DNA from 2 places in the Pseudoxanthomonas sp. 134C1 genome. Region 1 is predicted to be linked to the other one. Evidence: riboswitches for the same ligand, from Rfam matches in the RefSeq annotation. Region 1 holds a riboswitch; the other holds the start of a gene.

Evidence for each region. A riboswitch is a leader RNA that binds a small molecule or an ion and turns the genes downstream of it on or off. The one in region 1 is predicted to bind glycine.
Region 2: another riboswitch for glycine. It lies ahead of gcvP (aminomethyl-transferring glycine dehydrogenase); the one in region 1 lies ahead of AC3DEZ_RS15055 (trimeric intracellular cation channel family protein).

Annotation. Positions count from the first base shown of each region.
Region 1 is NZ_JBYMTH010000008.1:109,581-112,981, forward strand. It holds gene AC3DEZ_RS15050 (3-deoxy-7-phosphoheptulonate synthase) at 1-705, shown strand, start outside; gene AC3DEZ_RS15055 (trimeric intracellular cation channel family protein) at 821-1,438, opposite strand; glycine riboswitch at 1,548-1,639, opposite strand; glycine riboswitch at 1,650-1,742, opposite strand; gene AC3DEZ_RS15060 (GNAT family N-acetyltransferase) at 1,798-2,319, shown strand; gene scpC (succinyl-CoA:acetate CoA-transferase ScpC) at 2,383-3,401, opposite strand, start outside.
Region 2 is NZ_JBYMTH010000003.1:347,009-350,409, forward strand. It holds gene AC3DEZ_RS08780 (multidrug effflux MFS transporter) at 1-638, opposite strand, end outside; gene AC3DEZ_RS08785 (VOC family protein) at 635-1,090, opposite strand; glycine riboswitch at 1,258-1,372, shown strand; gene gcvP (aminomethyl-transferring glycine dehydrogenase) at 1,425-3,401, shown strand, end outside.

The sequences.
Region 1 (3,401 bases):
CGCCTGGCGCGCGGACTGCTGCGCAACATCAATCGCCTCGGCCTGCCGGCCGGCTGCGAATATCTGGACACCACCTCGCCGCAGTACATCGCCGATCTGGTGGCCTGGGGCGCGATCGGCGCACGCACCACCGAGAGCCAGATCCATCGTGAACTCGCCTCCGGCCTGTCGTGTCCGGTCGGCTTCAAGAACGGCACCGACGGCAACGTGAAGATCGCCGCCGACGCGGTCAACGCGGCCTCGCATCCGCACCATTTCCTGGCCGTCACCAAGGAAGGCCGTTCGGCCATCGCCGCCACCACCGGCAACCCGGATTGCCACGTGATCCTGCGCGGTGGCAAGGCGCCGAACTACGACGCGGACAGCGTCGAGGCGGCCAGCCAGGTACTGGCGAAGGCGGGCCTGGCACCGCGCCTGATGATCGACGCCAGTCACGCCAACAGCCTCAAGAACCCGGAGAACCAGCCGGCGGTCATCGACGACATCGCCGCGCAGATCGAAGCCGGCGAGACCCGCATCATCGGCGCGATGATCGAAAGCCATCTGGTCGCCGGTCGCCAGGACCTGGTGTCCGGCCAGACGCTGGCTTACGGGCAGAGCATCACCGATGGCTGCATCGGTTGGGACAGTTCGGTCGCCGTGCTGGAGCGCCTCGCGGCCGCCGTGCGCCGCCGTCGCGAACGCAACGTGTCACAGGCGGCCTAGACGGAAGGATGAGGGGCCGCAGGAGTGGCTCCGGCGCGCGGGTGATCCGCTCCCCTCTCCCGGGATCGCCGGCGCGCTGCCCGGGGCCGCTCCTGCGCGGCGCGAACCGCGTCGCCTAGTGAATTTCATCGCGGTAGACGAACTTCGGCACGTCCCAGTTGTAGCGGATCGCCATCAGCCGCAGCAGGAAGCCACCGCCCAGGCAGCCCAGCGTGGCGGTGGATTCGTTCACCCCGGCGTGCAACAGGATCAGATAGGCCCCGCCGGTCAGCAAAGACACGCTGGCATACAGTTCCTTCTGGAACACCAGCGGGATCTCATTGCACAGCACGTCACGCAGCACGCCGCCGAAGGTGCCGGTGAGCATGCCGGCGATCACCACGATGATCGGTGCATGCCCGGCCTCGCGCGCGATCGCGCAGCCGATCAAGGTGAAGGCGACCAGGCCCAACGCATCCAGCCACAGGAACGCCTGGCGCAGATGGTGCATCCAGCGTGCGACGAAGGTGGCGACGATGGCCGCGCCGATGGTGTAGCCCAGGTACTCGGGGTGCTTCACCCAGCCCAGCGGGTAGTGGCCCAGCACGATGTCGCGCAGCGAACCGCCGCCGAGCGCGGTGACCGAGGCGATGATGACGACGCCGAACAGATCCATCCGCCGGCGGCCGGCGGACAGCGCGCCGGTCATGGCTTCGGCGGTGATGGCGATGAGGTAGATCAGGGAGAGCAGCATGGAAAGGTTCCGGCGGGAGGTGGCGGGAGCCGGCACGACGTGCGCGCACGCGGTCCACGCGCGCAGGCGCGTGGGCTGGAACGCTCAGTTCATGACCGGAATCCGGTGCCGCTCCCGCTGTCCTTTTGCCTGAGAGTTCGGCGGCGTGGGCCGCTTGCCCCTTCGGCGGGTCATCGAAGACCTCTCTCCAGATCGGCGTTAGTGGACGCAGTGGATGGTTGCTGACGGCAACCGGGCCTGAGCGATTATGGGAGCCTGCGCCTTCGGCGGGAGCCGTGCGGCTCCGCTCTCCTGCGTCCGGGGCGCACTTTAGCAGAGCCGGATGTGAAAATGCCGGCTCCGTTTGCCCACCCGTCGCCATGATCGCCTACGCACTGCGCTCCGAAACCCCCGTCGACCCGCCCGCCATCCGCCTTCTGATCACGGAGGCGTTCACGGGCGCCGAACACGCCAGCGGCACCGAGGCGGCGATCGTCGATGCCTTGCGCGCGCGCGGCGAACTGACCTTGTCGCTGCTGGCGGAACAGGAGGGTCGGGTGATCGGCCACGTGGCGTTCTCGCCGGTGGGCATCGCAGACGGCGCTTCGGGCTGGTATGGCCTGGGACCGGTGGCGGTGGCGCCGGACAGGCAGGGCGCCGGCGTGGGCGCCGCGCTCATCGAGGCCGGCCTGGCCCGGCTGCGCCAGGCCGGCGCTAGTGGCTGTGTGGTGCTGGGCGATCCCGGTTACTACGCGCGCTTCGGCTTCGCGAACGATGCCGACCTGCGTTACGAAGGCGCGCCGGCCGAGTACTTCATGGCGCTGACCTTCGACGGCAGCTGGCCGCGGGGCGCGGTGGCGTACAGCGTGGCGTTCGACGCGACGGAAACCGCGCGGGACTGATTCCCTCGACAACGATGATTTTGCCTCCCCCTTCGAAGAAGGGGGACCGAGGGGAATTTTCCCTCAGGCCTTCATGCTGCCCGTCTCCAGCCATCGCTGGTGCCATGACAGCGCTTCGGGTAACAGGTGCGGGGTGTGGCGGCCATAGCTGGCGTGCAGGGCGCGCTCGTAATAGTCGGTGAGCTGGTCGCGGTAGTCCGGATGCGCGCACTGCGCGATCAGCACGCGCGCGCGCTGCTTGGGCGAGAGTCCCCGCAGATCCGCCAGGCCCTGCTCGGTGACGATGATCGAGACATCGTGCTCGGTGTGGTCCACGTGGCTGACCATCGGCACCAGCGAGGAAATGCCGCCGCCCTTGGCGGTGCTGGGGCTGAGGAAGATCGACAGGTAGCCGTTGCGGGCGAAGTCGCCGGAACCGCCGATGCCGTTCTGGATGCGCGAGCCCATGATGTGGGTGGAATTGACGTTCCCGTACAGGTCCGCTTCCACCATCCCGTTCATGCAGATGCAGCCGAGCCGGCGCACCAGTTCCGGATGGTTGGAAATCTCCTGCGTGCGCATGACGATGCGATCGCGGTAGAAACCGATGTTCTGCTTGAACACCTCGTTCGCTTCGGGGCTCAGCGCGAAGCCGGTGCACGAGGCGCTGCGCAGGACGCCGTCGCGCAGCATGTCCAGCATGCCGTCCTGGATGACTTCGGTGAATGCGGTCAGATCGCGGAAGCCGCTGGCCGACAGGCCGGCCAGCACGGCGTTGGGAATGTTGCCAACGCCGGATTGCAGCGGGAGCAGGTTGGGTGGCAGCCGGCCCTGCTTCACCTCGTGTTGCAGGAACTCGATGAGATGCGCGGCGATCCGCTCGCTGGTCGCGTCGGCCGGGTTGAACGGGCTGTTCCGATCCGGGCCATGCGTACGCACCACCGCGACGATCTTGTCCGGGTCGCAGCGCAGCGCGGTGTCGCCGATGCGATCGTCCGGATGGATCAGCGGAATCGGCTTGCGGTGCGGTGGCAACGCGGTGCCGTAGTAGATGTCATGCATGCCGTCCAGGCCTTCGGGCTGCCAGTCATTGACCTCCACGA
Region 2 (3,401 bases), on a different contig from region 1:
GCGATGGCGAAATAGTCGCGCAGCAGGTGTCTGGGCGAGACCTTCACCCGCACCTCCGGCGGATGGGTCTCCGGCAACCACGCGCCGACCGTCAACAGCAGCAGCAGCGAGAAACCGGCCAGGAACCAGAAGATCACCGGCCACGCGCTCCAGCCCAGGATCCAGCCGCCGATGATCGGCGCGATCGCCGGGGCGATGCCGAAGATCATCGACACCTGGCTCATCAGCCGCTGCGCGTCGTCGCCGTGCAACACGTCGCGGATCACCGCGCGGCCGACGATGAAACCCACACCGGCCGAGAAACCCTGCAAGGCGCGGAACAGCAGCAGCGTGGTCATGTCGCGCGACAGCGCGCAGCCAATCGACGCCAGCAGGAACAGGAACAGTCCGCCCAGGATCACCTTGCGCCGGCCGAACGCATCCGACAGCGGACCGTGCACCAGGCTCATCAGCGCATAGGTCAGCAGGTACACGCTGATGACCTGCTGCATCGCCAGTTTGTCCGCGCCCAGCTGCGCGCCCATCGCGTTGAACGCGGGGAAGACGGTATCGATCGAGAACGGGCCGAACATCGCCAGCCCGCCCAGCAGCAGGGCCAGGCGGCGGTTGGACGGCAGCTTGCGGACGCCAGCGGTCATGGCGCGCTCCCGGCGGCCCGAGGGTCAACCGGCGGCGACGTCGGCGGGCCCTTCAGCTCGACCGTGTTGCCTTCCGGATCCCGCAGATACTGGGACGGGCCCATGCCGTCGGCGCCGTAACGCTCGCCGAACTCGCCCAGGGTCGCCCCGGCCGCTTCCAGGTACGCCGCCAGCGCCTCGCGATCGAACGGTTCCACCCGCAGGCAGAGGTGGTCCACATTGTGGCCTTCGGTCCCCGGCCCCGCCCCGCCCAGCCGGCCCAGCTTGCCGTCCACCGGGATCAGATCTATCAGCGATTCGCCGGCCCGCAGTTGCAGCAGGCCCAGCTCCGGCCGGTCCCGCTCCACCGCGCAGCCCAGCACCCCGCAATAGAAGGCGCGCATGGCCGCCAGGTCGCGGACACGCAGGACCACGTGGTCCAGGCGCAGGAGTCGGAAGGGGGGCGCATTCATGAACAGGGATGGCCGGCGCGGGGGGCCGGACATGGTAAGGCCAACCGGGACGGTGCGGGCGGCCGCAGGCTATAATCCGCGCCGCAAGACCCAGGTGGGAGAAGCGGGGAAACCCGCTGCCGAAGGCGCAAACGCCCGTAATCGCTCAGGCCCGATACCACCCCCGCTGCAAACACTCTGGAGAGATCGGCCACGCGCCGGCGCCGAAGGGGCACGAAGCACTCACCGCGACCTCGTCCGCGGCGCTTCCAAACTCTCAGGCAAAAGGACAGAGGGGCACCCACGTGCGCACTTCGCACGCCCGGCTTCATGCCTTTTCCGGATGCCCCTGCCCATGTCCCAGACTCCGTCCTCGCTTCGCGATCTCGAGCACCACGACGCTTTCATCGCCCGCCACATCGGTCCCAACGACGCCGAAATCGCGCACATGCTGCGCGTGGTCGGCCACGACTCGCTGGAGGCGATGACCAACGCCATCGTGCCGGCCAACATCAAGTCCGCCGCGCCGCTGGCCCTGCCCGAAGCGATGACCGAGGAAGAGGCGCTGGCCAAGATCCGCGCCGTCGCCGACAGGAACCAGGTGTTCAGGAGCTTCATCGGCCAGGGCTACTACGGCACCCACACCCCCAAGGTGATCCTGCGCAACATCCTGGAGAACCCGGCCTGGTACACCGCCTATACCCCGTACCAGGCGGAAATCTCGCAGGGCCGCATGGAAGCGCTGATCAACTTCCAGACCATGATCACCGACCTGACCGGCATGGAAATCGCCAGCGCGTCGCTGCTGGACGAAGCCACCGCCGCCGCCGAGGCGATGACCCTGGCCAAGCGTTCGGCCAAGTCGAAGTCCAATGTGTTCCTGGTCGCCGGCGACACCCATCCGCAGACGATCGAAGTCCTGCAGACCCGCGCCGAACCGCTGGGCCTGACCGTGGAGATCGTCCGTTCCACCGACGCGTTCCATGAAAAGCTCGCCGCCGGCGACTACTTCGGCGTGCTGGTGCAGTACCCCGCGTCCAGCGGCTGGCTGGAGGAATGGGGCCGCGATGCGGAGATCATCCACGGCCACCAGGCGCTGTTCGTCATGGCCACCGATCTGCTGGCGCTGACCCTGCTCAAGACGCCGGGCGAGATGGGCGCCGACATCGTGGTCGGCAACACCCAGCGCTTCGGCGTGCCGTTCGGCTTCGGTGGCCCGCACGCGGCCTTCATGGCCTGCCGCGACGCCTACAAGCGGTCCATGCCGGGCCGCCTGATCGGCGTGTCGGTGGATGCCGCCGGCAATCCCGCCTACCGCCTGACCCTGCAGACCCGCGAGCAGCACATCCGCCGCGAGAAGGCCACCTCCAACATCTGCACCGCGCAGGTGCTGCTGGCGGTGATGGCCTCGATGTACGCGGTCTACCACGGTCCGGAAGGCCTGACCCGCATCGCCAGCCGGGTCGCCCGCCTGACCGCCATCCTCGCCGAAGGCCTGCGCGCGCTCGGTCACGCCACCGTGCACGCCAGCGCGTTCGACACCCTGTGCGTGGATGCCGGCGGCGACAGCGAGGCGATCCTGGCCCGCGCGAAGCAGGCCCGCATCAACCTGCGCGTGCGCGGCAACGGTTCGCTGTGCATCTCGCTGGACGAAACCACCACCCGCGCCGACGTCGAGGCACTGTGGGGCGTGTTCGCCAAGCCCGGTGCCGCCCTGCCCGCCATCGACGCGCTGGACGCCGGCGCGCCGTCGCTGATCCCGGAAGCCCTGCGCCGCACCAGCCCGTTCCTGACCCACCCGGTGTTCAACACCCACCACAGCGAACACGAGCTGCTGCGCTACATGCGTGCGCTGGCGGACAAGGATCTGGCGATGGATCGCACCATGATCCCGCTGGGCAGCTGCACCATGAAGCTCAACGCCACCGCCGAGATGATCCCGGTGACCTGGCCGGAATTCGGCAACCTCCATCCGCTGGCCCCGGCCGATCAGGCCCAGGGCTACAAGGAACTGATCGACGGCCTGGAAGCCATGCTGGTCGAATGCACCGGCTATGACTCGGTCAGCCTGCAGCCGAACTCCGGCGCGCAGGGTGAATACGCCGGCCTGCTGGCCATCCGCGCCTATCACCGCTCGCGTGGCGAAGCCAGGCGCGACATCTGCCTGATCCCCGAATCCGCGCACGGCACCAACCCGGCCAGCGCGCAGATGTGCGGCATGCAGGTCGTGGTCACCAAGTGCGACAGCAACGGCAACGTCGATGTCGAGGACATCCGCCGCGCCGCCGAGAAGTACAGCGATCGCCTGGCCGCGATCATGATGACCTACCCT